One region of the Streptomyces sp. NPDC060366 genome, then DNA from elsewhere that is predicted to be linked to it. Evidence: riboswitches for the same ligand, from Rfam matches in the RefSeq annotation. Region 1 holds a riboswitch; the other holds the start of a gene.
What was found. Region 1 has a riboswitch for S-adenosylmethionine ahead of ACFWHU_RS06485 (aminotransferase class V-fold PLP-dependent enzyme). Riboswitches for the same ligand answer to the same signal wherever they lie in the genome.
Positions count from the first base shown of each region.

Region 2: another riboswitch for S-adenosylmethionine. It lies ahead of thrC (threonine synthase); the one in region 1 lies ahead of ACFWHU_RS06485 (aminotransferase class V-fold PLP-dependent enzyme).

Region 1 is NZ_JBHXDC010000002.1:391,929-407,215, forward strand. Features, by position in the region: gene ACFWHU_RS06465 (NYN domain-containing protein) at 1-1,278, opposite strand, end outside; gene ACFWHU_RS06470 (hypothetical protein) at 1,314-1,556, opposite strand; gene ACFWHU_RS06475 (rhomboid family intramembrane serine protease) at 1,730-2,440, shown strand; gene ACFWHU_RS06480 (Lrp/AsnC family transcriptional regulator) at 2,437-2,718, shown strand; gene ACFWHU_RS06485 (aminotransferase class V-fold PLP-dependent enzyme) at 2,758-4,125, opposite strand; SAM riboswitch class IV at 4,381-4,498, opposite strand; gene trpD (anthranilate phosphoribosyltransferase) at 4,628-5,695, opposite strand; gene ACFWHU_RS06495 (cytochrome bc complex cytochrome b subunit) at 5,929-7,557, opposite strand; gene ACFWHU_RS06500 (Rieske 2Fe-2S domain-containing protein) at 7,554-8,606, opposite strand; gene ACFWHU_RS06505 (c-type cytochrome) at 8,603-9,412, opposite strand; gene ACFWHU_RS06510 (heme-copper oxidase subunit III) at 9,487-10,107, opposite strand; gene ACFWHU_RS06515 (hypothetical protein) at 10,336-10,737, shown strand; gene ACFWHU_RS06520 (Ig-like domain-containing protein) at 10,786-12,045, opposite strand; gene ACFWHU_RS06525 (cytochrome c oxidase subunit 4) at 12,176-12,574, opposite strand; gene ctaD (cytochrome c oxidase subunit I) at 12,571-14,310, opposite strand; gene coxB (cytochrome c oxidase subunit II) at 14,307-15,269, opposite strand.
Region 2 is NZ_JBHXDC010000012.1:56,570-71,856, forward strand. Features, by position in the region: partial or broken gene ACFWHU_RS26335 (Cmx/CmrA family chloramphenicol efflux MFS transporter) at 1-360, shown strand, start outside; gene ACFWHU_RS26340 (DUF4031 domain-containing protein) at 523-789, opposite strand; gene ACFWHU_RS26345 (hypothetical protein) at 791-1,189, opposite strand; gene ACFWHU_RS26350 (MerR family transcriptional regulator) at 1,251-1,694, shown strand; gene ACFWHU_RS26355 (MurR/RpiR family transcriptional regulator) at 1,710-2,627, shown strand; gene murQ (N-acetylmuramic acid 6-phosphate etherase) at 2,808-3,812, shown strand; gene ACFWHU_RS26365 (DUF7010 family protein) at 3,896-4,513, shown strand; gene ACFWHU_RS26370 (hypothetical protein) at 4,583-5,149, shown strand; gene ACFWHU_RS26375 (superoxide dismutase) at 5,204-6,202, opposite strand; gene ACFWHU_RS26380 (erythromycin esterase family protein) at 6,339-7,676, shown strand; gene groL (chaperonin GroEL) at 7,784-9,409, opposite strand; gene ACFWHU_RS26390 (cold-shock protein) at 9,744-9,947, opposite strand; gene ACFWHU_RS26395 (ubiquitin-like small modifier protein 1) at 10,331-10,606, opposite strand; gene thrC (threonine synthase) at 10,647-11,972, opposite strand; SAM riboswitch class I at 11,989-12,116, opposite strand; gene ACFWHU_RS26405 (glucosyl-3-phosphoglycerate synthase) at 12,234-13,175, shown strand; gene ACFWHU_RS26410 (hypothetical protein) at 13,295-13,417, shown strand; gene ACFWHU_RS26415 (trehalose-6-phosphate synthase) at 13,477-14,901, shown strand; gene ACFWHU_RS26420 (SDR family NAD(P)-dependent oxidoreductase) at 14,906-15,287, opposite strand, start outside.

The sequences.
Region 1 (15,287 bases):
GTCGGTGGAGACGACCACCACGGGACGTCCCGGCGGCTCCGCCCGTACGAGCTGCCGGATCAACTCGTCCGCCGTCACGCCCGGTTTGGAGAACAGCACCCGCACTCCGCGCGGCGGCGCGAGCAGTACGGGAGCGGCCAGTTCGGCCCCGTCGAAGACACATGTCATCTCGGCGCCCGTCTGCGCCGCGAGCATCGCGAGCCCGCCGAGCAGCCGCAGCCGCTGCTTCTCCAACGGCATCGTCGGATAGCCGGTCTTGGTGACGTTGTAGCCGTCCACGACCAGATGCGCCTGCGGCAGCGCCAGCAACTGGTCGAGCAGCGCGGGATCCATGTCGGACAGCGCACGGGCCGCCACGTCCTTGGGAGAGAGCCTGCCGGGCTCCACGGCGTCCACCAGATCGGCGGGGTGCGCGGCGGCCGGCGGCAGCGCCAGCTCGCGCCGCAGCCCCTGCGCCGACTCCAGGACGGTGTCCAGCAGCAGCCGCAGCCGCATGTCCTCCACCGAGCGCCCCTCACGGGCGGCCCGGCGGCTCGACTCCACCGCTGACTCCGCCTCCGTGAGCCGGGCCTTGAGGCGCCGTGTCTCGCTCTCCGCCGCGGACACCTGGGCCGCCGCCTCCGCGCGGACCGTCTCGATCTCGGCCGCCGTACGGCGCAGGGCGGCCTCGCCGCGCTTCACATCGCTCAGGGCACCGCGCAACTTGCGCTGCGCGGACTCGGCCTCCCTGCGGGCGGCGTCCAGCTCCGTGCGGAGCCGCTCCGTCTCGGCCTTCGTCATGGCGCGGGCCTGTGCCAGTTCCTCGCGCAGCCGCTCCAGCTCGCGGCGGTTCTCCTCGTCGGCGCGCTCGGCGTCGGCGCGCTGGACCTCCTCGCCCGCGGCGGCCACCAGCTTCACCCAGCCGACGGGGCGCAGGATGTACGCGGCGGCGGCCACGTCCATGGGGTCGGCGGCCGGTGGCGGCGAGCCCGACTCCACGGCCGAGGCCAGTTCGGGATCCGCCTGGGCGAACCGCTCACCGATCCGCTGCCGGAAGATCGCGTCGCTCTCCAGGGCCGCCGCCATCGCGTTGCCCGCGAACCGGGCGCGTCTGTTCGGCGTGAAGCGCGCGTACTGTCGTAGCTGGGCGGGCAGTTCGGTGACGGTCAGACCGCCGAAGGCGTCCGAGACCAGCGCCACGACCCGGCGCCGGACTCCCTCGGGCAGCGGCCTGTCGAGCGCCTCGGCGTCACCGCCGGCCGCATCGGCCGGCTCAGCGCCACTTGCGGGCTGCTCCACGATCCGTCACCCCACTACCCTTTCGGGCGGCTCCCTCAGGAACCGGCGCCCGGCCTGTCAACCAGTTCGATCTGATCCACCGCGTTGCACCAGCGGCAGCGGACGGACTCGATGGTCTCACTGACCACGTCGCGCTCCTCGATCTTCGACTCCCCGGCCAGGTCCAGATGGACGTACTCCACCACCTTGGAGGACCGCGTGACGTCGAACCGGGTGAGATTGCCGCACAGCGTGCAGCGCCACCGGGTGGCATCCGTCGGCAAGGGAACCGTCGTCATCGTGCCGTCCTCTTTCGTCGAGGGCTGATGTCGTGCTGTCGAGCCTGCCGCGCCGTTCCCCGGTGCGGCGCCGGAGCGGGGAAGACGCGCCCGTAACCCTACGGCCTCCCGCGTATCCCATGTCGCGGCGAGGCGGTCCGTACCTGTCTGTCCGCGTACGAGATGATCCTTGGATGATCAATTGGCGCGCGGCGGCCGGTGCGCCGGTCGTGACCTACGGTCTGATCGGCCTGTGCGCCCTGGCCTTCCTGACCAGCCCGCTCTCGGGGTTCACCCCCGCGTACGGAACGGGCGACGCGCTGCTCGCCGCGCAGAGCGCGTACTTCGAGCGCTGGGGCGTGATCCCCGACGAACTGATGAGCGGCGACTCCCACGCGCTCCTCACCCCTCTCACCGCGCTCTTCGTCCATGGGAGCTGGCTCCATCTGCTGGGAAACCTGCTCTTCCTCTACGTCTTCGGGGCGATGGCCGAGGAGCGGATGGGACGGGTGCGGTTCACCCTCTTCTATCTCGTCTGCGGCTATCTCGCCCTGCTCGCCTACGCGGCGGCGAACGCGGACTCCGACCAGACCCTGGTGGGTGCGTCGGGCGCGATCTCCGGTGTGCTGGGCGCCTTCCTCTGTCTCCTTCCCAGTGCGCGCGTCACCAGCCTCTTTCCGTTCCTTTTCTTCCTGCCGCTGCGCTTTCCCGCCTGGATCGTCCTGATCTTCTGGTTCGCCCTCCAGTGGCTGGCGGCCCACAACGCGAAGCCGGGCCCTGGCGTCGCCTATCTGGCGCATCTGGTGGGCTTCGCGCTCGGCTTCGTCGCCGCGTGGGTGCTTTTCCGCCGGACGGCTAGAGTGAAGTCCCGTTCCGCGGCCACCGAGGGAGAACGTCAACCGTGATCACCGCGATCGTGCTCATCAAGACCAGCGTCGACCGGATCCCCGAGATCGCCGAGTCGATCGCGGCGCTGGAGAGCGTCAGCGAGGTCTTCTCCGTCACCGGTACCTACGACCTGATCGCCATGGTCCGCGTCGCCAGGCACGACGATCTGGCGGACGTCATTCCCGGCAGCATCAGCAAGATCCCGGGCGTCGAGGCCACGGACACGCACGTCGCGTTCCGTACGTACTCCCAGCACGACCTGGAAGCCGCCTTCGCGATCGGCCTCGACGCGTAACGGGCGGGGCCTGCCCCGGGGGCAGGCCCGGTCCGCGCGTCAGCCGCGGTCGGGGACGCAACGGCCGTCCTCGGTACGGTAGTTCCAGCGCGCCCCGTCCCGTACGAGTTCCTTGACCGCGCCGGTGAACCGCTCCACGTGCTCGTCCGGCGTACCGGCCCCGAAGCTGACCCGGATGGCGTTGAGCGACCTCTCACCGGGACCGGCGTCCGGCGCGCCGCACTCCCCCGGGTCCCCCGCGTCACCGCCCAGCAGGGTCCGCACGAGCGGGTGGGCGCAGAACAGCCCGTCCCGTACGCCGATGCCGTACTCCGCCGAGAGCGCGGCGGCGAAGTGCGAGCTGTTCCAGCCGTCGACGACGAAGGAGATGACGCCCACCCGGGGGGCGTCGTCACCGAAGAGCGAGAGCACCCGCACCTCGGGCACCTCGGCGAGACCCGCGCGCACCCGCGCGACGAGTTCCTGCTCGCGCTCGACGAGCCGGTCGAAACCCGCCTCGGTGAGCGCCTTGCAGGCCGAGGCGATCGCGTACACACCGATGACGTTCGGCGATCCGGCCTCGTGCCGGGCCGCGGTGGTGTGCCACTCGACGTCCACACCGCCGTCGGCGCGGCGCGCGACCTTCCGGCTGGCGCCGCCACCGGCGAGGTACGGCTCCGACTCCCGCAGCCAGTCGGCGCGGCCCGCGAGCACACCGGAGCCGAACGGCGCGTAGAGCTTGTGCCCGGAGAAGGCCACCCAGTCCACGTCCAGCTCCGCGATGTCCACGGGGTGGTGCGGGGCGAGCTGCGCGGCGTCGAGGACGATGCGCGCGCCGTGGGCGTGCGCGGCGGCGGCCAGTTCGGTCACGGGCCACAGCTCGCCGGTCACGTTGGACGCGCCGGTGACACACACCAGAGCGGGGCCCTTCGGGTCGCGGCCCGCGAGGGCGCGCTCCAGGGTGGCGACGGCCTCGGCGGGGGTGCGCGGCGCGTCGAGGTAGCTGACGCGGGCGTCACGCCAGGGCAGCAGCGACGCGTGGTGCTCGGTCTCGAAGACGAACACCTCGCAGCCGGCGGGCAGCGCGGCGGCGAGCAGGTTGAGCGAGTCGGTGGTGGACCGGGTGAAGACGACCTGGTCGTCCTCACGACAGCCGAGGAAACCGGCGACGGTACGGCGGCTGTTCTCGAAGAGGTCGGTGGAGAGCTGCGAGAGGTATCCGGCGCCGCGGTGGACGCTGCCGTAGTACGGGGCGTAGGCGGCGACGTCGTCCCAGACCCGCCGCAGAGCGGGGGCGCTGGCCGCGTAGTCGAGGGCGGCGTAGCTGACTTCGCCGCCGGTGACCAGGGGAACGGTGACGTCACAGCCGAGTACGGGCAGCGGCTGGCCGGTGCTGGTGCGGTCGAGGGCGTCGGTGGGTACGGACATGGCGGTATCTCCCGGCAGGACGAGGCGGAAACGGCATCAGGACCCGACAGGCGGACGCGACGACGCGACGGCGGATGCCGTGACGGCGTGCGGGTGCGCCTGCGGTGTGGGACTCACTGAAGAGGGCTCTGGCCCTGTGCCCGGCGCGGATCGCACCGGGAGCGGGCCGAAGGCCCTATCGCATTCGCTTGCTCACGAGACTGCTCCCTCGAGGACCAGGACCCCAGGGATGACGACATCCGAACGATGTCCAGGGGTCCGCGCTTGCCGCAGACCTCGCTGCCTGCGGCCTGGTCTTCACCCGGGGCACCCCGCCACGGACGGAGGGTTGCCGGACAGCGGGCCGGGGCCGTAGTCGCTGTCACTCATGACCTGGGCTGAGATTACCCCACGGATACGCCACGGGCCCAGACGGCGTCCGCGATACGGGACGTTGGTGTCCTCAATCGCCGGACGGGCTGCAAATGCAGCCCGTCCGGCGATTGAGGACGAACCCCGGCGGCTACAAGTTGCTCGCCGAGACCCAGCGCTCCAGCGTTGCCTTCGCCGCGCCCGAGTCGACCGCGGTCGCCGCCCGCGCCATTCCCGCCGCGAGTTGGTCGTTCAGCGTGCCGTCGCCCCGCTCCAGCGCCACCAGCGCCGCCGCCGCGTTCAGCAGGACCGCGTCCCGTACGGGGCCGGTCTCGCCGTCGAGCAGCCGGCGCGCGACATCCGCGTTGTACGAGGCGTCCGCACCCCGCAGCGCCTCGATCGGGACCAGCTCCAGGCCGATGTCCCTCGGGTCGAAGGTCTCCTCGGTGACGCGGCCGTCCCGAACCACCCATACGTGTGAAGTGGCCGTCGTCGTCAGCTCGTCCAGACCGTCGTCGCCGCGGAAGACGAGCGAGGAGTTGCCCCGCTCGGCGAGCACCCCGGCCACGATCGGCGCCATCCGGCTGTCCGCCACGCCGACCGCCTGGGAGCGGACCCGCGCCGGGTTGGTGAGCGGCCCCAGGATGTTGAACGTGGTCTGCGCGCCCAGCTCCTTGCGGGCCTTGGCCGCGTAACGCAGCGCCGGGTGGAACTTCACCGCGAAGCAGAAGGTGATGCCCGCCTCCTCGACGACCTCCACGACCCGCTGCGGCGTCAGCTCCAGATTGACGCCGAGCTTCTCCAGCACGTCGGAGGCACCGCTCGCGGAGGAGGCCGCGCGGCTGCCGTGCTTGACGACCTTGCCGCCCGCCCCGGCCACCACGATCGCCGCCATCGTGGAGATGTTGACCGTCTTGGCCAGGTCGCCGCCGGTGCCGACGACATCGACCGTGGCGCCGGGCACCTCGATGGTGTTGGCGTGCTCGTACATGGCGCGCACCAGTCCCGAGACCTCGTCCACGGTCTCGCCCTTGGCGCGCAGCGCGACGGCGAAGCCCGCGATCTGGGCGTCCGTGGCCTCGCCGCTCATGATGCGGTCCATGGCCCACGCCGTGTCGCCGGCGTCGAGGTCCTGACCACGCAGCAGCGGGTTCAGTACCCCCGGCCAGGAACGCGCCGCCAGGGTGTCGCCTCCGGCCGGTGTAACAGCGCTGCTCATGCTCGCTCCTGGGGTCTGTGGACGGGCGCACCGCCGTGCTGCCCGTGCTGCCAGGCGTCAGCCTATCCGCGCCGCCCGCGATCCAAGACCCGCCGCCCGAAGTACGGACAGCGTGGCTGCCGGAGCGTGGGCCGGCCGGCCCATGCTCCCTGCGTACTCCCACGTACGAGGGCCCCGGCCCGGTCCCTCGAAAGGGGACCGGGCCGGGGCCCTGAACGTACGGTGGTGCTCGATCAGTGGTGGCCGTGGCCGCTCGTGATCTCCGTGTACTCCTCGGCCGTCGGCTTGGGGATCTGGCTTCCCTCGCCGTAGTAGCCCTTGTTCAGCTTGACCCGCAGCTTCTCCGCCGGTGAGGTCTTGCGCTCGACACCGTTCTCGTCGACAGTCGGCCCGATCTCGGCCGGCTTGTACTGCTCGTGAGCGGTCAGCGTGTGCAGGTCGCTCTGGTTCAGCGGCTGGTGGACCTCCACGAACTCACCGTGCGGCAGCCGCTTGATGATGCCGGACTCGCGTCCGTGCAGCACCTTCTCGGCGTCGCGGCGCTGAAGTCCCAGACAGAACCGCTTGGTGATCACGAACGCGATCACCGGGCCGACGAAGAACGCGATCCTGATGAACCAGGTGATCGTGTTGATCGACAGGTGGAAGTGGGTGGCCCAGATGTCGTTCCCGCCGCCGATGAGCAGGATGACGTACAGGGTCAGCCACGCCACGCCGAAGGCGGTCCGGGTCGGCGCGTTGCGCGGCCGGTCCAGGATGTGGTGCTCGCGCTTGTCGCCGGTGATCCAGGACTCGATGAACGGGTAGACCGCGAGGGCCACCAGAACCAGCGGGAAGATCATCAGCGGGATGAACACGCCCAGGACGAGCGTATGGCCCCAGAAGTTGATCTCCCAGCCGGGCATCACCCGGATCAGGCCCTCGGAGAAGCCCAGATACCAGTCCGGCTGTGCTCCGGTGGAGACCAGGTCCGGCCGGTACGGGCCGATCGCCCACACCGGGTTGATCGTGGCGATGGCCGAGATGATCGTGATGACACCGAAGACCAGGAAGAAGAACCCGCCGGCCTTGGCCATGTAGATCGGCAGGAACGGCGCGCCGACCACGTTGTTGTTGGTCTTGCCGGGGCCCGCGAACTGCGTGTGCTTGTGGTAGAAGACCAGGATCAGGTGCGCCACCACGAGCCCGAGCAGGATGCCCGGAAGAATCAGGATGTGGATGGAGTAGAACCGCGCCACGATGTCGTGGCCGGGGAACTCCCCGCCGAACAGGAACATCGAGATGTACGTGCCCACGATCGGTGTCGCCAGGATCGCGCCCTGCGCGAAGCGGACACCGGTGCCGGACAGCAGGTCGTCCGGGAGCGAGTAACCGGTGAGTCCGGTGAACAGCGACAGGAAGAACAGCAGGAAGCCGAACACCCAGTTGATCTCACGGGGCTTGCGGAACGCGCCCGTGAAGAAGACGCGCATCATGTGCACGAACATCGCGGCCACGAAGATCAGCGCGGCCCAGTGGTGGATCTGCCGGATCAGCAGACCGCCGCGGACGTCGAAGCTGATGTCCAGCGTCGAGGCGTACGCCTCGGTCATCCGGACACCCTGCATCGGTACGTAACTGCCCTCGTACACGATCTCGTTCATGCTCGGGTGGAAGAACAGCGTCAGATACACACCCGTGAGGATGATGACGACGAAGCTCCACAGGGCGACCTCGCCCAGCATGAACGACCAGTGGTCCGGGAAGACCTTCCGCAGCATGCCCTTGGCCGCGCCGTAGATCCCGAGGCGGCCGTCGGCCCAGTCGGCGACCCGCTCTCCAGCGGGTGCCTTGCGGTTCTTTTCGTCAGACGCAGTACTCATCCGCGCTCCCAGAAGGACGGACCGACGGGCTCGTCGAAATCGCCGAGCGCGTAGAGGTAACCCTCGCCGTTCACACCGATCCGCAGCTGCGGAAGCGCGTGACCGGCCGGGCCGAAGATGACGCGGGCGCCGTCGGAGAGGTCGAAGGTGGACTGGTGGCACGGGCAGAGCACGTGGTGCGTCTGCTGCTCATACAGGCTGATGGGACAGCCGACATGGGTGCAGATCTTGGAGTACGCGACGATGCCCTCGTGCGACCACTCGAGTTCGCGCTTGTCCTTGATGTCCTCGGGCTGAATGCGAACGATCATGAGAGCCGCCTTGGCGATCTCATTGTTGAAGTTCTCATTGTGCTCGTCCAGCCCCTCGGGCTGGGCGAAGGTCAGCGACCCCACGGTGACGTCCTCGGGACGCAGCGGCTCGCTCGTGTTCTGGTTGATGAGCAGCAAGCCCTTCTTCCAGAACGTCTTGCGGAGCTTGTCCTCCGGCAGCGGGCCGAGGTCACGCAGCAGGACCACGCCGGAGAGCGGCACCATGGCCAGCGCGCCGAACATCGTGTTGCGGATCAGCTTGCGGCGCCCGAAGCCGGACTCCGCCGAGCCGATCAGGAAGTCCTTCTTCGCCTGCGCGGCGACCTCGGGGGTCGCCTCGATCGGGTGGCGCTCCTGGACGATCTCCTCGTCGCTCATCAGCGTGCGCGCCCAGTGGATCGCACCCGCGCCGATGGCGAAGAGGGCGACCCCGAGCGTCATTCCCAGCGAGAAGTTGAGCGCGCTCACATGACCGAACGGCCAGATGTACACGATCTTGTCGACGGGGAAGATGACGAACGACGCGATGAAGCCGACCGTGGCCAGCATCGACAGCGTGAAGAGGAAGGCCACCGCGCGCTCGGAGCGCTTGGCCGCCCGCTCGTCGATGTCCTGGATGCGCGGCCGGTGGGCCGGCAGTCCGGGGTCGGCGAACGGGTCCTGCGCGCGCTCCACCTCGCCGTGCGCGGACTCCTGCCCACTCGGCAGGTTCTCGTCTGAAATCCGGTTGCTACTCATGACTTCTTGGCCTTAGCGGTGTGCGCCGCGGTCCAGATGGCGACTGCGATCAGTGCGCCCAGACCGATGATCCAGGAGAACAGGCCCTCACTGACAGGCCCGATGCCACCGAGCTTGAGACCGCCGGGATTCGACGACTCGTCGCCGTTCACCGCGTCCACGTACGCGATGATGTCCCGCTTCTCCTGCTCGGGCATCGTCGAGTCGGGGAACGAGGGCATGTTCTGCGGACCGGTCAGCATCGCCTCGTACATGTGCTTGGGGGTTACCCCTTCAAGCCCCGGCGCATACTTGCCGTTCGTCAGAGCGCCGCCCTCACCGCCGAAGTTGTGGCACTGGGCGCAGTTGGAGCGGAACAGCTCACCGCCGTTGGCGGAGTCCGCGCCTTCCGGGTTGTACTGCTTGGCGGTCGGGACCGAGGGCCCGGGGCCGAGCGAGGCGACGTACGCCGCGAGTTGGTCGATCTCCTTCTGGTCGTAGATGACCTTCTTCTTCGGAACCTGCGGACCGGGCTGCTGCGCCGGCATCCGGCCGGTGCCGACCTGGAAGTCCACGGCGGCGGCGCCGACGCCGGTCAGCAAGGGGCCGTCGGACGTACCCTGACCGCCGACGCCGTGGCAGCTGGCGCAGCCCACGGCATACAGCTTCTTGCCCTCGTCGATGGCGAGGGACTGGGCGGTGTCGTCTGCCTGTGCCTTGCCCGCGGGCGCGAACGCGGCGTACAGCCCCCCGGTGGCCGCCAGCGCGAGGAGTAGGACGACGACCGCCGCCAACGGATGGCGTCGTCGTGCGGAGAGCTTTTTCACGGATTACCCCGGTGTCAGGATCTTCTGCGTCGGTGCTTCTGGACTGTGCGCGAGCGCGTCGGGCGCGTGGCCCGCTACTTGATCAGATAGATCGTGGCGAAGAGGCCGATCCAGACGACATCGACGAAGTGCCAGTAATAGGACACGACGATGGCGGCGGTTGCCTGCTCGTGGGTGAACCTCTTGGCCGCGTACGTTCTGCCGAGAACCAGCAGGAAGGCGATGAGACCGCCTGTCACGTGCAGACCATGGAAGCCGGTGGTCAGATAGAACGCGGAGCCGTACGCGTCGGACGAGAGCGAGAGGCCCTCGTGCTTCACGAGCTCCGTGTACTCGAAGATCTGACCACCGATGAAGACCGCACCCATCACGAACGTGATCACGAACCACGATCGGAGCTTCTTCACGTCGCCCCGCTCCGCGGCGAAGACGCCGAGCTGGCAGGTGAGTGAGGAGAGCACCAGGATCGTGGTGTTCACCGCGGAGAACGGGATGTTCAGCGAATCGGCCTTCTCCGACCAGAACGCATCCCCTGTCACCGACCGCAGGGTGAAGTACATCGCGAAGAGGGCCGCGAAGAACATCAGCTCGGAGCTCAACCAGATGATCGTTCCGACACTGGTGAGGTTCGGCCGATTGACCGTCGGGTGCGCGTGCCCGGTTTCTACTGTCGTTGCTGTCGCCACGACCGACATTATGTCGGTCGCTTATCCCGCCCTCACTCCCGGGGGTCCCATTCGGAGTGTCAGCCACTTCGGACGGGACGCGGGGAAGGACCGAACGGCCCATCGCGGGAGGGCCGGGACCCGTGCTGACATGGTGTGCGACGGAGTAGCATCCGCGCAGCGGGTCTTGAGCCCCAAGCTCTGAAGCCCTCGCAGACGCGGATGTGCGGATGTCACGACGGATGTCACGGAGGAACAATGCAGCCGACTGCCACGGTCCTGATCTACAGCGACAACGCGAGCACCCGCGAGCAGGTGCGGACGGCCGCGGGACGCAGGCCGGCCGCCGATCTGCCGCCGGTCGAGTACATCGAGTGCGCGACGATGCACGCCGTGCTGAAGCAGCTCGACAGGGGCGGCGTCGACGCCTGTGTGTTCGACGGTGAGGCGACGCCCGTCGGCGGCATGGGCCTGTGCCGGCAGATCAAGGACGAGATCTTCAACTCCCCGCCCGTGCTCCTGCTGATGGGCCGCCCGCAGGACGCCTGGCTGGCCACCTGGAGCCGTGCGGAGTCCGCCGTGACACTGCCGGTGGAGCCGGTCGGCTTCCCCGACGCCCTGGCGGCGCTGCTGCGCACCAGGCTCGCCGTGGAAGCCTGACGGCTCCACCGGAGGGGGGCCGGTCGCCCGGCCCCCGTGTCGCGTGTGTCAGACCTGCGGGCGCAGCCGGGCGGCCTCGACCGGTCCTGTGCCGTCCCCGGCCCCGGTCCCGTCGGTCAGCGCGCTGCCCTGGCGCCACTTGGCCCAGTCCAGGTTCCAGTCGCCGAAGCCGTTGCCGAACGGGTCCATGTCCTCGCCGCCGCTGTTGACGACCTTGACGATGTCGCCCTGGCGGACGGCGCCGAAGAACCACTCGGCGTTGTCGGTCGACATGCCGACACAGCCGTGGCTGACGTTCGCCGACCCCTGTGAGCCGACGGACCACGGGGCGGCGTGCACGTACTCACCGCTCCAGGTGACCCGCGTCGCCCAGTAAACGGGCAGGTCGTACGACTCGCTGCTGCCGGCCGCGATGCCGACGCTGGTGCCGCGCATCCGTACGAACTGCTGCTTCTCCAGGATGACCTTGGTGCCGTTACGGGTCGAGAAGCCGGGCTTGCCGGTGGTCACGGGGATCGTCTTGATGACGTCGCCGTTGCGCATGACCGTCATGTGGTGCGTACCGGCGTCGGCGACGGCTTCGAGGCGGTCGCCCGTGGTGATCTTGAGGGGCTTCGCCGGGCCGCCGTAGAGCTTGTTGCCGACCTTTATGCCGTCGAGGGTGCTGGTGACGCTGACGGTCGCGTTCGCGGGCCAGTACTCCTTGGGCCGGAAGTGCAGCTTCTTGTCGTCGACCCAGTACCAGGCGCCCTCGGCGGCGGGGCTGGAGCGGACCTTGAGACCGCGTTCGACGACAGCCCTGGCTTCCTTCTCCTTGACGGGCGAGCTCAGCTCCGCGGTGATGGGCTGGCCGACGCCGTACTTGCCCGCCTGCGGGCCGAACTTGACGCTCAGGTTGCGTTTCACCGAGGACGTCTCGAAGTCGAGCGTACGGCTGCCAGGAGCGCCGTCCTCGTCCTCCGTGGAGACCTTGACGGTGTAGCGCGCGCCCGCGGCCAGTGGGGCCGTGGAGTGCCAGCGGGCGCCGTCCGCGGCCAGCTCGCCCGCGAGGTGGTGGCCGGCCTTGTCGGTGACGGTCACATCGGTGATCCGCCCGTCGCCGCCCTTGGCGACGACTTCCAGAGGCTTGTCGGGGTTCGCCTTGGCGTCGCCCTTGGGGGCGTTCAGGGAGACCTGGTCGGCTGCGTCGTAGGGCTTGCCGGACAGCGGATGGCGATCCGGATCCCCACAGCCGGTCGCCACGGCCCCCAGGGACAGGACCAGCAGCGTGCAGCCGAGAACGGTGCGAAAGCGCGGCGTGTGGTTCATAAGCACACGTTAAGAAGAATGTCCGGTTACGGCGCGCTGTGTGACTGCAAACGAGGGGCCCGGATCCTCCCCAGGAGTGAGGAGAATCCGGGCCCTTGTCTCTCGTAACGGCGTGTCGCCGCCGTTGTGCCTACTGGTTCTGGTTCTCACCCGTGTAGTACTCGAAGACCCAGCCCCACAGGCCGATCAGGAGGATCGGGAAGGAGAAGAACAGCAGCCACCAGCCGATGGCGACGGAGAGGAACGCGAGCGCTCCGCCGATGGCCAGCGAGAGCGGCTGCCAGCTGTGCGGGGAGAAGAACCCGACCTCGCCGGCCTCGTCCGCGACATCGGCCTCCTTGTTGTCCTGCGCCATCGCGTCGACCCGCCGGGCCGTGAAGGCCAGGTAGAAGCCGATCATGAGGCTCAGGCCGAAGGCCAGGAAGAGTGCGGTGGTACCGACCGGCTCCTTCGACCAGACGCCGTAGACAGCGGCGACCACGAGGATGAAGAGGCTCAGCCAGAGGAACATCCAGCCTTGGACCTTCACTTGCCGACCTCCTTGCCACCGAGCAGAGCGGCGTCCTTCTGTCCGTCGTTCTCAAGGTGTTCGAGCGCCGCGATCTCCGGGTGGTGCAGGTCGAACGCCGGGGATTCGGAGCGGATGCGCGGCAGCGTGACGAAGTTGTGCCGCGGCGGCGGGCAGGAAGTCGCCCATTCGAGTGAACGGCCGTAGCCCCAGGGGTCGTCCACCTCGACCTTCTTCCCGTACTTGGCGGTCTTCCAGACGTTGTAGAAGAACGGCAGGACCGACAGGCCGAGCAGGAACGAGCTGATCGTGGAGATGGTGTTCAGCGCGGTGAAACCGTCGGCGTCCAGATAGTCCGCGTAACGGCGTGGCATGCCTTCCGCGCCCAGCCAGTGCTGCACCAGGAACGTGCCGTGGAATCCGATGAACAGCGTCCAGAAGGTGATCTTCCCGAGCCGTTCGTCGAGCATCTTGCCCGTCATCTTCGGCCACCAGAAGTGGAAGCCGGCGAACATCGCGAACACCACCGTGCCGAAGACGACGTAGTGGAAGTGCGCGACGACGAAGTACGAGTCGGAGACGTGGAAGTCCATCGGCGGCGAGGCCAGGATGACGCCCGTCAGGCCACCGAAGGTGAAGGTGACCAGGAAGCCGATGGTCCAGAGCATCGGTGTCTCGAAGGACAGCGAGCCTTTCCACATCGTGCCGATCCAGTTGAAGAACTTCACACCCGTTGGCACGGCGATCAGGAACGTCATGAACGAGAAGAACGGTAGTAGTACGCCGCCCGTCACATACATGTGGTGCGCCCACACCGTCACCGAGAGGCCGGCGATGGCGATCGTCGCCGCGACCAGACCGATGTAACCGAACATCGGCTTCCGGCTGAACACCGGAATGATCTCGGACACGATCCCGAAGAACGGCAGGGCGATGATGTACACCTCTGGATGCCCGAAGAACCAGAACAGGTGCTGCCAGAGCAACGCGCCGCCGTTGGCGGCGTCGAAGATGTGCGCCCCGAACTTCCGGTCGGCCTCCAGCGCGAAGAGCGCGGCGGCCAGCACCGGGAAGGCGAGCAGGACCAGCACACCGGTCAGCAGCACGTTCCAGCAGAAGATCGGCATCCGGAACATCGTCATGCCGGGCGCGCGCATGCAGATGATCGTGGTGATGAAGTTGACCGAACCGAGGATCGTGCCGAAGCCGGAGAAGGCCAGGCCCATGATCCACAGGTCGGCGCCGATGCCCGGTGAACGGACCGCGTCCGACAGCGGGGAGTACGCGAACCAGCCGAAGTCGGCCGCGCCCTGCGGGGTGATGAAACCGGCCACCGCGATGATCGAGCCGAACAGGTAGAGCCAGTAGGCGAACATGTTCAGCCGCGGGAACGCCACGTCGGGCGCGCCGATCTGGAGCGGCATGATCCAGTTCGCGAAACCGGCGAACAGCGGCGTCGCGAACATCAGCAGCATGATCGTGCCGTGCATCGTGAACGCCTGGTTGAACTGCTCGTTCGACATGATCTGCGTGCCGGGACGGGCCAGCTCGGCGCGCATGAACAGCGCGAGCACACCACCGATGCAGAAGAAGACGAACGACGTGACCAGATAGAGCGTGCCGATCGTCTTGTGATCGGTGGTGGTCAGCCACTTGACGACGACAGCGCCGGGCTGCTTGCGCCGTACCGGCAGCTCGTTCTCGTACGAGTCGTCAGCTGCTGCGGCGGCACCCTTGGGTTCGTTGAGGATGCTCACAGTTGTTTCTTCTCCGCATTCCTGGCCGGGTCCGTCAGTCCGATGCCCGACGGGATGTAGCCGGTCTGCCCCTTCTCGGCCAGCTCCTTCAGGTGCTGCTGGTAGCGCTCCGGGGAGACGACCTTGACGTTGAAGAGCATCCGGGAGTGGTCCACGCCGCAGAGCTCGGCGCACTTGCCCATGAAGGTGCCCTCCTGGTTGGGAGTCACCTCGAAGGCGTTGGTGTGCCCCGGAATGACGTCCTGCTTCATCAGGAACGGCACGACCCAGAAGGAGTGGATGACGTCACGGGACGTCAGGACGAAGCGGACCTTCTCCCCCTTCGGCAGCCACAGGGTCGGACCCGGGTTGCCGTTCTGGGGATTCCGCGTGCCCGGGATTCCGGCGTCGTAGACGCCTTCGGCACCGGCCGGGAAGTCGTCCTGGTACTTCTGCGGAATGTCACCGAGTTCCTTGGGAACCTCGGCACCCGTGGCGGCGTCGCCGTCCACGTCCTCCACGTAGTTGAAGCCCCAGCTCCACTGATAGCCGACCACGTTCACGGTGTGGGTGGGCTTGTCGGCGAGAGACAGAAGCTTCGACTCGTCACGCGCGGTGAAGTAGAAGAGCACCGAGACGATGATGAGCGGAACGACCGTGTACAGGGCCTCGATGGGCATGTTGTAACGGGTCTGCGGAGGTACCTCCACCTTGGTGCGGCTGCGCCGGTGGAAGATGACGCTCCACACGATCAGCCCCCACACCAGGATGCCCGTGATGAGCGCTGCCGCCCACGAGCCCTGCCAGAGGGAGAGGATTCTGGGGGCCTCCTCGGTCACCGGAGTGGGCATTCCGAGGCGGGGGAAATCCTTGTACGTGCAACCGGAGGCGGTCGCGAGGATCAGGCCCGCAGTCAGCACCTGCGGCAGCTTCCGCCGCATCGGGCGCCGCGACGAGCGGTCGGAGCCGTTGGGACTCACGTAGCGCCTTCCCGAGAG
Region 2 (15,287 bases), on a different contig from region 1:
GTGGCGGTGGTGGTGCTGTCGCTGCTGCTCGGTTTCTCGGCGTTCTTCACCGCGCCGGCGCTGAACGCCCGGATGTTCAACGTGGCGGCCGCGGCCCCGATCCTGGCGGGCGCGACAGCGACGTCGGCGTTCAACCTCGGCAACACGGGCGGCCCGTGGCTGGGTGGCACGGTGATCGACGCGGGACTCGGCTTCGCCTCGACGGCGTGGGCGGGAGCGGCGATGACGGTGCTGGCGGTGGGCCTGGTGGCCCTCGCGATACGCCACCAGCGGCCGGGCGGCACACGCGTGATCGCGAAGGGCTCGAATCAGGCCCGCCCGGCGATCGAGGACGCCTCACCAGCCCACCGGGCGGGCTGACAACGCCCGGCCGCCCAAAGCCCGCCCGGCGATTGAGGGCGTTCTCAGCCCGTCCGGCGATTGAGGACACCCGCCCACGGCCCGCACCGTGAAGACAACCCCGGCCACCTGAAGCCCGCCCGGCGATTGAGGGCGCCCGGCCGGCAGGCCGCCCGCCAACCGCTACCCACGCCACCGCTTCCGCTGCCGCAACCCCGCCCCCGTAAGCCTCCGCACCAGCTCCCGCGAGCCCACCTCCACCGCACCCGCGCGGACGGCGTCCCCGTACCGATGGGCCGGCACGTCGTAGTGATCGCGCTCGAACGCCCGCGCCGGACACCCGATCCCCGCCGCGAAGGCGTGCAGTTCCTCGTACGAGACGTCACTCACCAGATGCGACCACAGCCGCCCGTGCCCCGGCCAGGTCGGCGGATCGATGTACACGGTCACGTCAGCCGGCCCCCAGAACCGCGCCCAGCGACCCGACCGGCGCCACCACCACGGCCGCCTTCCCGCACACCCAGTGCGGATCCGCGCCCAACTCCGGCTCCACCTCCAGCGCGTGCGGCCCGCCCTCCGCCGCCAGCTCCGTCCGGGACTCGCCGCAGACGGGGCAGAGCGGCCAGCGACCGTGCGTCTCCAGGAGGGCGTCCTGTACGTCCTGGGCGACCAGGCCGACGACGAACTCGATCCCCTCCGGCCACTGCTCCACCCACCACCGCCGGTGCGACACGGCGTCTTCCACCAGCGAGACGATCTCGGCCCGCGCGACGTCACCCGCCGCGAGATCGGCGAGGACCAGGGCGCGTGCGGTGTGCAGCGCCTGTTCCAGGGGGTTCATGTCTTCCATGCACCCATTGTCGTACGCTCGAAGCTTCACATCCGTGTGAAGGATCGGCCGAGGGGGCCACATGCGTATCGGTGAACTGTCGGACCGCACCAGCACCTCCCGGCGCCTCCTGCGCTACTACGAGGAGCAGGGCCTCATCGTCTCCACCCGCTGCGCCAACGGCTACCGCTCCTACGACGAGCCGTCCGTCGACCGGGTCGTACAGGTCCGGGGGCTGCTCGACGCCGGGCTGCCGACCCGGATCATCAAGCAGATCCTCCCGTGCCTCGACAAGCCGAGGGTCATCCATTTCCCGGACGCGACCCCGGAGATGCTGGCGACGCTCGAAGTGGAACGGGACCGGATGACACGCCGGATCGACTGCCTGACCCGCAACAGGGACGCGGTGGAGGAGTACCTGGCGACGGTCCGCGCGACGGCCGCGCCTGTCGTGTCGAGCCCGTCCGGCGCCCCAGGACGCCCCGCGCCGCCGCCGACCCGACCCCTTGACGCACCCCCCGCCTGAAATTATCTTTCAGAGGTGACCAGTGACGTGAAGGAAATTTACAGCGGCGGCGCCCCTCCGGCCCCCGCCGCCCTCGCGGCCAAGGTGCGCACCCTCGCGCCCTCGATGACCCGCTCGATGCAGCGCGTCGCCGAAGCCGTCGCCGCCGACCCCGCGCGGACCGCCGCCCTCACCGTCACCGGTCTCGCCGAACTCACCGGTACGAGCGAGGCCACCGTCGTCAGGACCGCCCGCCTCCTCGGCTACCCCGGCTACCGCGATCTGCGTCTCGCCCTCGCCGGACTCGCCGCCCACCAGGAGTCCGGCGCGGCCCCGGCCGTCACCGCCGACATCGCCGTCGACGACCCGATCGCCGATGTCGTCGCCAAGCTCGCGTACGACGAGCAGCAGACGCTCGCCGACACGGCGGCCGGGCTCGACACCGTGCAGCTCGGCGCCGTCGTCACCGCCGCCGCGAGCGCGCGGCGTATCGACATATACGGCGTCGGCGCGAGCGGTCTCGTCGGCATGGACCTCGCGCAGAAGCTCCTGCGTATCGGTCTGATAGCCCACGCGCACAGCGATCCGCACCTCGCGGTCACCAATGCCGTCCAGCTCCGGCCGGGCGACGTGGCCATAGCGATCACGCACTCCGGCTCCACCGGTGACGTCATCGAGCCGCTGCGCGTCGCCTTCGACCGGGGCGCGACGACGGTCGCGATCACGGGTCGCCCGGACGGCGCGGTGTCGCAGTACGCGGACCACGTCCTCACGACGTCCACGGCCCGCGAGAGCGAGCTGCGGCCGGCGGCGATGTCCAGCCGGACGAGCCAACTCCTGGTCGTGGACTGCCTGTTCGTCGGGGTCGCCCAGCGGACGTACGAGACGGCGGCACCCGCGCTCGCGGCGTCCTACGAGGCGCTGGCGCACCGCCACTCACCGCGCTCGCGCTGATCCGGGGTCCGCGCACCCGCCGGTCGCCGCGCCCGCCGAACGCACGCCGCCCATCACGAACCCGCAACCGCACACCCGCGCGCCGCTGAACAGGCACGCACCGCTCGACCGCTCGACCGCATCACCAAAAACGGGGCTTCCTCAGGTTTCTGCCAGCTCGCCAGAAAGAGCCGCTTCTCCATGACCTCCATGCCCACCGATGCCTCCTCGACGTCCGGCGCCGGTAGTTCCGCCTCCAGCCCTTCCTCCTACGGCGAGCTCCGCGCCGAACTCGCGACCCTCACCACCGAGGCGTTCCGCCCCGAACTCGCCGAGATCGACCGCCGGTCGACCGAGGACATCGCCCGTGTCATGAACGGCGAGGACCAGACCGTCCCCGCCGCCGTCGCCGCGCAGCTCCCCCGTATCGCCGCCGCCATCGACGCCACCGCCGAGCGGATGGCCCGTGGCGGCCGGCTCATCTACTCGGGCGCGGGCACGGCCGGCCGTCTGGGCATCCTGGACGCCAGCGAGTGCCCTCCCACCTTCAACACGGACCCGTCGGAGGTCGTCGGCCTCATCGCGGGCGGCCCGGGCGCGATGATCAAGTCCGTGGAGGGCGCCGAGGACTCCAAGGAACTCGCGGCGACGGACCTGGACGAGCTGAAGGTGGGCCCGAACGACACGGTCGTCGGCATCTCGGCGTCCGGCCGCACGCCGTACGCGGTGGGCGCGGTCGAGCACGCCCGCTCGCTCGGCGCGCTCACCGTCGGACTGTCCTGCAACGCGGACAGCCCGCTCGCCGCTGCCGCCGATCACGGCCTGGAGATCGTCGTGGGTCCCGAACTGCTCACGGGATCCACGCGGTTGAAGGCCGGTACGGCGCAGAAGCTGGTCCTCAACATGATCTCGACGATCACGATGATCCGGCTCGGCAAGACGTACGGAAACCTGATGGTCGACGTCCGCGCGTCCAACGAGAAGCTGCGGGCCCGCTCCCGACGCATCGTCGCGCTCGCGACGGGCGCGGCGGACGAGGAGATCGAGGCGGCGCTGGCGGCGACCGACGGCGAGGTGAAGAACGCGATCCTCACCATCCTCGGCGCGGTCGACGGCCCCACGGCGGCGGGGCTGCTCGCGGACTCGCACGGACATCTGCGCGTGGCGCTCCAGGCATCGAAGGGGACCGCGGCCTCCGATTCGTAGGACCATGGGGCCGTAGGCCGTACGGCGTTCGCGACGTACGGCCCGCTCCTCTCCCCCGAACCCACTGGTAAGGAAAACCGCACATGACCACCGCCCAGCCCACCGACGTCCCGTCGGCCATATCCCGCGCCGAACTGCGCGGCCGGGCGACCGGCGCCGGCGTCATGGCCTTCTTCGGCCTCGGCTGGACGGCGTGCGGTGTCACGGACATGCCGGTGACGGCGGGCCGGGCGGTGTTCGCGGCCGCCGCACTCGCCTCGATCACCTTCGCGTTCCTGGCCGCCCGCAAGAGCCGCGCGGCGGCGAACGCGCCCACGGACGGCGACCCGACGGCGGACACCAAGAAGAAGGTGGGCCGGCGCTTCGGTCTGGTGGTCCTGGCGGAGTGGGTGGCCATCTTCGCGATCGCCCGCGTGCTGGTGGCGACGGACCACGCGGAGGCGATCCCGGCGTTCGTCGCGGCGGTGGTGGGCATCCACTTCTTCCCGCTGGCCCGCCTGTTCGGCATCCGCGCGTACCACCTCACGGGCGCGGCGATGTGCGCGTCGGCCCTGACGGCGGCCGTACTGGCACCATTGACCTCAACCGCCGCCCTGTGGACGGCACTTCCGGGCTTCGGCTCGGCGGCGGCGCTGTACGCGACGAGCGTGCACCTGCTGCGCGTCCATCGCGGTACGGATGGGCCCCGCCGACGCTCTTGAGCATCAGGAACTCGTCCGTGTCCGCCGGAGCCTTGTGCCGTGGGCGTCGGTCCTGGCTTCATGGACGGCATGAGGAATACGGCGTTCCGTTGGCGGGCTCGGCACAAGGAGCCCTGGATCTACGAAGAGGGAGCCGTCGCGGTCGGCGTCCTGCCGCCGTTGACGGTCCTGTTCTCCTTTGTCGCACCGGTCGTGGCCTGCCTGCTGGGGCTCTGGACCGTCGTCGGACTCGCGATGTCGGGACCGGCCTGGGTGCGTACATGGCGGTCGGTGGTCGAGGTGCGGGTGGAGACGGAAGGCGGGCGGCGGTTGCTGCTGCGGCAGCGGTACGGGCGTACCCGCGCCTACCCTCTCGACGCGGTGACCGCGGTGCGCCCGCTCCAGGTCGGACTCGTCTCACCGGTCTTCGTGGATGACGGAGACGACGACGAGTCCTGGGAGACCGACGAGATGGTGCTGCTTCTGGAGCTGGGCAAGGCGTCCCACACCACGTACCAGGCACCGCACATCACCTCGGCCCACATCGCACCGCTGGTCGAGGCCCTGCGGCGCGCCTGCCCCCACCTCGTCGTGGCCGAGACCGAGCACCGCATGCGCCACGCGGGCGATCTCGAACGGGGCATGTCCCCCGGCTGAGGGTGCACCGGACTCGCGGCGGAGCCCGATGCGCCTCACTCGACGGTCCCTGGCTCAGCGCAGCGGTACGGCCACCGCGTTGTACGTCGTCTCCGGTGTCGGAGGTGTCGTGAAGCGGGCGTTGACGAGGTAGAGGCGGTCGCCGAGGCGGGCCGCGGTCGTGGGTACGTCGAAGCGGGGGTCGGTGATGGAGCGGCGCAGCGTCGCCGTGCGGGCGCGGGAGTCCAGGTCGAAGACCGTGATGACGTTGAGGCGGTTCTGCACCACGTACAGCGTGCGGCCGACGCGCAGCAGGCCGTCGCCGTTGACGACGCCGTCCGCGCCCCGGAGTGTGATGACCGTGGCGTGCCCGGTCCTCGGATCCACACGGAACAGCTTGCCCGCCGGGCTGTTGACCACGATCAGGGCGCGGCCGTCGGGCGTCGTCTCGATGCCGTTGGCGCTGATGCCGCCGGCGGGCCCCTGTTCCCAGTCGCCGCCGAGCGGGACTTCGCGGACATCGGCGCCGCGTCTGCCGTGACCGCGCGGGACGGTGTAGATCACGGGGGCGTGCGAGTTGGTGAACCAGGCGCGGTCGCCGTACAGGATCACGTCGTTGACGAAGCCGGCCGTCGTCGGCTGGTACGTGGCGGTGAGCCGGTTCGTACGGGTGTCGAGCACGCGGATGGAGGCGCTCAGGCCGCCCGAGATGTAGAGCAGCCCGTCACGGTCGAGCTTCAGGCCGGTGGCCGCCGCGCCGGTCGCGCCCGCCAGGACGGTACGGCCCTCACCGGTGCGCAGGTCGGCGCGGCGGACGGAGCCGTCCACGAGGGAGCCCATGTAGGCGTACGGGCCACTGCCGATGGCGATGCCCTCGGGACGGAAGCCGTTGGGCAGCGCGAACTCGGCGGGCCAAGCGGGACGGCCGGGGCTTTCGGGACGGCCGGGCCGGGTGTGCGCCGTGGCCGTACCCGCACCGGCCGCCGTCGCGGCGAGCGCCAGCGTGGCCGCCGCGGCGCCGCCGAGCACGGCACGGCGGCTGGGGCGGGAGGAGTCGGGGGGTGTCAGGGGCATGGTGTTGAGCCTCCGGGGCTTCGGGGGTACCTGGGGACAGGGACAACTCCGGTGCGCTATGCGCACGTAACGCGCCGCGCCCGCCACCGAGTTCCCGGTGCCGGAGGCGGACCGTCCCGGCTGTAGCCTCGGCGGCATGCCAGCGAATGATCGGGAGACCATGTCCGCCGAGGCGTCGGAGACGACGGCGACGGCAGGGGCGACGGTGACGGCATGGCTGTCACGGAACGCCCTACCGCTGAGCGGCGGCCTGACCGCCGGCGCGCCGACCGACGACCTCCGGCCGCTCGGGCGGGTCCTCGACGGCGTACGGATCGTGGGGCTGGGCGAGTCCACCCGCGGCACCCGTGAGTTCTTGCAGCTCAAGCACCGCCTGCTGGAGTACCTGGTCACCGAACTGGGCTTCACCGTGCTGGCCATGGAGGCGAGCGCGTCCGCCGGTCCGGCCGTCGACGCGTACGTACGCGAAGGAGTCGGCGACCCCGAACGGGTGCTGACCGGGCTGGGGTTCTGGACCTGGCGGACCGAAGAGGTCCTGGCCACGATCAAGTGGATGCGCGCGTACAACGACGGGCGTCCGGACGACGACAAGGTCCGCTTCGTCGGCATCGACCCGCAGCGGTCCGGGGATTCGCTCGCGGTGCTCGAGGCGTTCCTGACCAGCGTGGCGCCGGACCGGCTGCCGGCCCTGCACTCCACGCTCGGCGTGCTCGCCACCGCCTATCCGGGCTCGCTCCCCGACCCCGAGCAGAAGCTGATGCGCGAGGCCACGAGTCTGCTGGAGTTCGTACGCGGCTACGACAAGCCCGACACCCCGGCGGGGGCCGTGGCGGTACGGCACGCCCGGAACCTGGTCCGGGCCGCCGATCTGGTGACGCGCAACGCACAGCACCCGGACCCGGAACGGACCGTCCAGGCCGCACGCGACCGGTACATGGCGGAGGCCGTCGAGGACGTCCTGGACGGCGACCCGGCGGCCAAGGTGGTGCTCTGGGGCCACAACGGCCATGTCGCGAAGGGCCGTACCTCCGGCGGCGTCCCGCCGCTCGGCCGGCACCTGCGCGAGCGGTACGGCGACGCGTACTACGCCCTCGGGCTCCTCTTCGGCTCGGGCTCCTTCCGCGCCCACCGCATCTGGCCGGGCCCCTGGAGCGGCGTCGGCGGACTGACGGGCCGGGCCGCCGAGGGCAACTCCATCGGCGCCGCCCCCGCGAACACCGTGGAGGCCCAACTGGCCGCCGCCACACCGCGGGACCATCTGCTGGACCTGCGCCCCGCCGACGCCGAGGACACGCCGCGCGCCGTACGGGAGTGGGTGGGGGCCACGCACGGGACGCGAACCTTCGGCGCGCTGGTGACGCGCTGGTACTACCGCCGCGACACCACCCCGCTCCGGCTGTCGGACGAGTACGACGGCGTGGGTTACGTCGCGGTCTCGACCGACTCCCGCCCGATCCCGCAGCACCGGCCGTAGACCGGGGGCGGGGAGGCAGCCGAACGCCCCGAGGGCGGCACCCCCTTTCGGGAGTGCCGCCCTCGGTTCGTCAATCCGTGCAGGACTGCCGATCGACCGGAGGTCGATCAGAAGTCCATGTCACCGCCCGGCATGCCGCCCGGCGCGCCGCCGGCGCCGGCCTTCTCCGGCTTGTCGGCGATGACGGCCTCGGTGGTGAGGAACAGCGCCGCGATGGACGCCGCGTTCTGCAGCGCGGAGCGCGTGACCTTCGCGGGGTCGATGATGCCCTCGGCGATCATGTCCACGTACTCGCCGGTCGCGGCGTTCAGGCCGTGACCGATCTTGAGGTTGCGGACCTTCTCGACGATGACGCCACCCTCAAGACCCGCGTTGACCGCGATCTGCTTGAGCGGGGCCTCCAGCGCGAGCTTGACGGCAGCGGCGCCCGTCGCCTCGTCGCCTTCGAGCTCCAGCTTCTCGAACACCGAGGAAGCCTGGAGCAGAGCCACGCCACCACCGGCGACGATGCCCTCCTCGACGGCGGCCTTGGCGTTGCGCACCGCGTCCTCGATGCGGTGCTTGCGCTCCTTGAGCTCGACCTCGGTCGCGGCGCCGGCCTTGATGACGGCCACGCCGCCGGCCAGCTTCGCGAGGCGCTCCTGGAGCTTCTCGCGGTCGTAGTCCGAGTCCGAGTTCTCGATCTCGGCGCGGATCTGGTTCACGCGACCGGCGACCTGCTCGCTGTCACCGGCACCGTCGACGATGGTGGTCTCGTCCTTGGTGATGACGACCTTGCGGGCGCGGCCCAGCAGGTCGAGACCGGCGTTCTCCAGCTTGAGGCCGACCTCCTCGGAGATGACCGTGCCGCCCGTGAGGATGGCGATGTCGTTCAGCATCGCCTTGCGGCGGTCACCGAAGCCCGGGGCCTTGACGGCGACGGACTTGAAGGTGCCCTTGATCTTGTTGACGACGAGGGTGGAGAGCGCCTCGCCCTCGACGTCCTCGGCGATGATCAGCAGCGGCTTGCCCGACTGGATGACCTTCTCCAGGAGCGGCAGAACGTCCTTGACGCTGCCGATCTTGGAGTTGACGATCAGGATGTACGGGTCGTCGAGCGACGCCTCCATACGCTCCATGTCGGTGGCGAAGTACGCCGAGATGTAACCCTTGTCGAAGCGCATGCCCTCGGTGAGCTCAAGCTCGAGCCCGAAGGTCTGCGACTCCTCGACGGTGATGACGCCTTCCTTGCCGACCTTGTCCATCGCCTCGGCGATGAGCTCGCCGATCTGGGTGTCGGCGGCGGAGATGGAGGCCGTCGAAGCGATCTGCTCCTTGGTCTCCACGTCCTTGGCCTGCTCGAGAAGCGCACCGGAGACGGCCTCGATGGCCTTCTCGATACCGCGCTTGAGGGCCATCGGGTTGGCGCCGGCGGCCACGTTGCGCAGGCCCTCGCGGACCAGGGCCTGGGCCAGGACGGTCGCGGTGGTCGTACCGTCACCGGCGACGTCGTCCGTCTTCTTGGCGACTTCCTTGACCAGCTCGGCGCCGATCTTCTCGTACGGGTCCTCGAGCTCGATCTCCTTGGCGATGGAAACACCATCGTTGGTGATCGTGGGGGCGCCCCACTTCTTCTCGAGGACGACGTTTCGGCCCTTGGGGCCAAGGGTGACCTTGACGGCGTCGGCGAGCTGGTTCATCCCGCGCTCGAGACCGCGCCGTGCCTCCTCGTCGAACGCGATGATCTTGGCCATGTGAAGTGGTCCTCCCGGACAGGGGGTGGATTGCTCCGGACCGTGTCCGCGCCCGCGACGGACGGCCTGAGAGCCCTGCGGTTCCTTGCCCCACAGGCTCTCGGGCCTCGCTGACCCGGTCCATAAGTTGTCACTCTCACCTGCAGAGTGCTAACGCCAATGATTAGCACTCGACCCCCGAGAGTGCAAGCGACTCCCGAGTGACCACAGAGCAAGCGCAGGACCCGCGCACGCCTCGCGCACGCCCCCCGCGCGCACGCACGAGGGGCCCGTATCCCCTGCCGGGATACGGGCCCCTCGTCCGTGAGTGCGTCGTTGGCCGATCGCGCCGGGATCAGACGGCGAGCTTGACCATGTCCGCCTGCGGACCCTTCTGGCCCTGCGAGATCTCGAACTCAACTCGCTGACCTTCTTCAAGGGTGCGGTAGCCGTCCATCTGGATCGCGCTGTAGTGGACGAAAACATCCGCACCACCGTCGACCGCGATGAAGCCGTAGCCCTTCTCCGCGTTGAACCACTTGACGGTGCCCTGAGCCATGCCCAACTCCCCTATTACTGGCCCCTGCGCGGGACCGCACTTCGCGCCGGAACGCGTCGACCGCGGCTGAATGTATCTGCCCAACTGCCCTCTGCAACAGGTCAATCGGACGAGAATTATGGGCATGGCCGAACACGCAAAGGGGTGAATTGCCGGGCCACCAGGGGCAAGTCGGGCCGGGCAAAGCGCAAGGAACCGCGCAAACAGCGTCCACACTTTGACCGCATCTTGTCGCGAACTCATATGCTCGTGGCACAGGCGGCGGCGGGGCTACCCCAACTGTACCGCGTTCAACCTCATGGAATTGCCCCCTCCGTTTCTCTTGCGGAGGGGGCAACACCGTTCACCGTGCGTGCTGTTCGGCCGTACGTCCGGCCGTACGTTCAGCCTCCGGCGACCGCCGGGATGATCGAGATGCCGGCACCGTCCGGAGTGGCGGTCTCCAGGCCCTGCTCGAAGCGGACGTCGTCGTCGTTCACGTACACGTTGACGAAGCGCCGGAGCTTGCCCTGGTCGTCCAGGACGCGGGCGGCGATGCCCGGGTGGTTGGTCTCCAGGGACTCGATGACCTGGGAGAGGGTCGTGCCCTCGGCCGGGACCTCGGCCTTCCCGCCGGTGTACGTACGGAGGATGGTGGGGATGCGGACGTTCACGCTCATCGGTTTCTGCCTTCCGGGAAGTAGCGGGTTGGTGAGGTGCTCAACGCGCCAGACCGGCGGCGCGGAACGCGTCGAGGCTCGGCGGGATCGTCGCGGTCGGCCCCGTCGTCGGCGCGACGGCGTCCAGCGTCTTGAGCCCGTCACCGGTGTTCAGCACGACCGTCGTGAGCGCCGGGTCGAGCAGACCCGCCTCGATGAGCTTGCGCGTCACGCCCACGGTCACCCCGCCCGCCGTCTCGGCGAAGATCCCCTCGGTCCGCGCGAGCAGCTTGATCGCGTCGACGACCTGCTCGTCGTTCACGTCCTCCACGGCGCCGCCCGTGCGGCGGGCGATGTCCAGGACGTACGGGCCGTCGGCCGGGTTGCCGATCGCCAGCGACTTGGCGATCGTGTTCGGCTTCTGCGGCCGTACGACGTCGTGACCGGCCTTGAAGGCGACGGACACCGGCGAACAGCCCTCGGCCTGCGCGCCGAAGATCTTGTACGGCTTGTCCTCGACCAGGCCGAGCGCGATCAGCTCCTTGAGCCCCTTGTCGATCTTCGTCAGCTGCGAGCCGGACGCGACGGGGATGACGAGCTGGTCGGGCAGCACCCAGCCGAGCTGCTCGCAGATCTCGTACGCGAGGGTCTTCGAGCCCTCGCCGTAGTACGGGCGGAGGTTGACGTTGACGAAGCCCCAGCCCTCGCCCAGCGGGTCGCCGATGAGCTCCGAGCAGAAGCGGTTGACGTCGTCGTAGTTGCCCTCGATGCCGACGAGTTCACCGCCGTAGATCGCGGCCATGACGACCTTGCCCTGCTCCAGGTCGTGCGGGATGAACACACAGGAGCGGAAGCCGGCGCGGGCCGCGGCGGCTCCGACGGCGCCCGCGAGATTGCCGGTGGAGGAGCAGGAGAGCGTGGTGAAGCCGAAGGCGCGCGCCGCCTCGACGGCGATGGCGACGACGCGGTCCTTGAAGGAGTGCGTCGGGTTGCCGGAGTCGTCCTTCACGTAGAGGCCGCCGGTGACGCCCAGCTCACGGGCGAGGTTGTCGGCCTTGACGAGCTTGGTGAAGCCGGGGTTGATGTTCGGCTTCGACGCGACGTCGGCGGGGACGGGCAGCAGCGGGGCGTAGCGCCAGATGTTGTCGGGACCCGCGGCGATGCGCTTCTTCAGGTCCTCGGGGTCGCCCGTCGGCAGGTCGTAGGCCACTTCGAGAGGGCCGAAACAGCTCTGACAGGCGAAGATCGGGCCGAGTTCGAAGCGTTCCCCGCATTCGCGGCACGAGAGGGCGGCGGCGGGTCCGAGGTCCACGGTGCCGGCGTCGGATGCTGCTGATCCGGTGGCGGTGGCGGCGTCGTCGGTGTTGGAAACAGTCTGCACAGCCATGAAGGCGAGGGCCCTTTCCTCATCTTCCTCGCGACGCATCTCGCCGCGAGACGGAATTGGCACCTTCCCCACCGTGACCTCGCGGTCGGCGGGAGGGTTGCCGGGGCTTCAACGGGCCGTTCCCTCTGCCCCTCTGGATGAGCGGTATTCGATTGTCAGCCTGACGACCCCCGACGTGCGACGGTCATCCGCGTTGTTCAAGACTGTAACCGAACCCCTGGACGGTTGAAGGCCTCGTCCGATCCGCGAGATGGAGATCACGTGCTGGAAGAGGTGGAGCGCTGGCTGGCCCGGCGGTCCTGGTCCGCGGCGGACCGGCCGCTCGGTCTGCTGGCCGCGGCGAAGCAGGGTACGCAGGTCAGCGTGGTGCTCCCGGCCCTGAACGAGGCGGCGACGGTCGGCCGGATCGTGTCGGTGATCCGGCGCGAACTGATGTCGGGCCCGGCGCCGCTCGTCGACGAGCTGGTGGTGATCGACTCGGGCTCGACCGACCGTACGGGGGAGGTCGCGGCGGCGGCCGGGGCGCGCGTGGTGCACCGGGACGACATCCTGCCGAGGCTGCCGGCCGTGCCGGGCAAGGGCGAGGTGCTGTGGCGCTCGCTGCTGGTGACGAGCGGCGACATCGTCTGTTTCGTGGACGCGGACCTGAAGGACTTCTCGGCGGATTTCGTGTCGGGGATCGTGGGGCCGCTGCTGACCGAGCCGGACGTGCTGTTCGTGAAGGCGATGTACGACCGTCCGCTCGGCGACGAGCCGGGCCAGGGCGGCCGGGTGACGGAGCTGGTGGCGCGTCCGCTGCTGAATCTGCACTGGCCGCTGCTCGCGGGATTCGTGCAGCCGCTGGGCGGCGAGTACGCGGTACGGCGCTCGCTGCTGGAGCGGCTGCCGTTCCCGGTCGGTTACGGGGTGGAGCTGGGGCTGCTCGTGGACGCGCTGCACACGGTGGGGCTGGACGCGCTGGGCCAGGTCGACGTCGGGGTGCGCAGGCACCGGCACCAGGACGGGCAGGCGCTGGGGCGGATGGCGGCGGCGATCTACCGGACGGCGCAGCTGCGGCTGTCGCGGGGGCATCTGGTGCGGCCGGCGCTGACGCAGTTCGAGCGGGGCGAGGGCGGCTTCGAGCCGCGTACGCACGCGGTGGACACGGAGGAGCGGCCGCCGATGCGGGAGATCGCGGAGTACACGGCGCGGCGCGCGGCGTAGGGGCGTAGGGCGTAAGGGCGCAGGGCGTGCCGTGACGGTCTCACCGGGCCCGTCCGGTTGCCGGGCGTCGCCGCGTGGCATTACCGGTCCGTTCGTATGATTTGCGTATATTGCCCGGTATGGCGATGAGCGCGGTGACCCTGACCACGGAACAGCTCTGGCTGCTGGGCGGCGTGGCCCTCGCCCTCGTGGGCGCCGGGGTGGTGGCGCTGGCGGCGAGCCGGGGCCGGGGGCGTGGCTGATCCTCGCCGACCTGAATCCGTACGTTTGAGCGTTTGTGCGACGGGCTAGATTTCGGCACATGGTCTCCGAGCAAGCCGCCCAGGTTCTCGTCGCGTCCAATCGCGGCCCCGTCTCGTACACGCTCGGTGAGGACGGCGAGCTGACCTCCGGGCGCGGCGGCGGCGGGCTCGTCTCGGGTCTCTCGGCCATCGGGCCCGACACGAACGCGGTGTGGGTGTGCGCGGCCCTCGGTGACGGCGACCGCGAGGCCGTGCGGCGCACCGGCGGCCGGCTGGACACCGGCGACACGGGCGGGCAGCGGGTCAGGATGCTCGGCATCCCGCCGGAGGTCTACGCGGACGCGTACAACGGCGTCGCGAACTCCACGCTCTGGTTCGTCCATCACCTGCTCTACCAAACTCCCCTGGAGCCGGCCTTCGACTCGGACTTCCGGGCGCGATGGGCGTCCTACGAGGCGTACAACCGCGCGTTCGCCGAGGCCCTGGCCGACGAGGCCGGCGACGGCGCGGCCGTCCTGGTCCAGGACTACCACCTGGCCCTGGTGCCGGGCATGCTCCGGGCGCTGCGGCCCGATCTGCGGATCGGGCACTTCTCGCACACGCCGTGGGCCCCGGTCGACTACTTCCGGCTGCTGCCCGACGACATCGCGCGCCAACTGCTGCGCGGCATCCTCGGCGCCGACCGGGCCGCGTTCCTGACCCACCGCTGGGCCGACGCGTTCACCGCGTGCTGTACGGAGCTGCTGGGCGGGACGGGGAAAACGCAGATCGGGGTGCACGGCCTGGGCGCCGACGCGGACTTCCTGCGGGAGCGTGCGCACCGGCCCGACGTCGACGAGCGGCTGGCCGAGCTGCGGGAGCAGATCGGCGGCCCGGACGGCGCGCCGCGCAGGACGATCGTGCGGGTGGACCGCACGGAGCTGTCGAAGAACATCGTGCGCGGGATGCTCGCCTACCGGCAGTTGCTGACGGACCGTCCGGAGTGGCGCGAGCGGGTCACGCATGTGGCGTTCGCCTATCCGTCCCGGCAGGACCTGGCGGTCTACCGCGACTACACGGCCCGTGTCCAGGAGGTGGCCGACGAGATCAACTCCGCCTACGGCACGCCCGGTTGGACGCCGGTGGTGCTGCACGTCAAGGACGACTTCGCGCGCTCGCTCGCCGCGTACCGCCTCGCGGACGTGGCGCTGGTCAACCCGATCCGCGACGGTATGAACCTGGTCGCGAAGGAGATCCCGGTCGTCTCGGAGACGGGCTGCGCGCTGGTGCTGTCGCGCGAGGCGGGCGCGTACGAGGAGCTGGGCGACGACGCGCTGGTGGTGAACCCGTACGACGTGTCGGCCACGGCGGCGGCCCTGCACGAGGCCCTGACGATGGACGACGACGACCGTACAGCGCGGACGAAGCGCCTGGCCGCCGCCGCGACGGCGCTGCCGCCGCAGCGGTGGTTCCTGGACCAGTTGGAGGCGCTGCGGAACGGCTGAGCGCCTACCAGGCGACGGGCCGGTAGTCCTTGAGCAGTACGCCGTGGACGGGGCTGCCCGCCTGCCCCTGCACGATCGGGTGGTAGATCCGCGCCGCGCCGTCCACGATGTCCAGCGGCGGGCGCCAGCCGGTGGCGGCGTGCCGCTCCCTGGCGGGCAGGGGTTTCTCGTCGGTGACCCAGCCGGTGTCGACGCTGCACACGTGGATGCCGCGCTCGGCCAGGCCGGCGGCGCTGGTGCGGGTGAGCATGTTGAGGGCGGCCTTCGCCATGTTGGTGTGGGGGTGGCCGCTCGTCTTCTTGTGGACGGTGAACTGGCCCTCGACGGCGGACACGTTGAGCAGATAGCGCCGCGCCCGGGGTGAGGACTCCAGCAGGGGCAGCAGC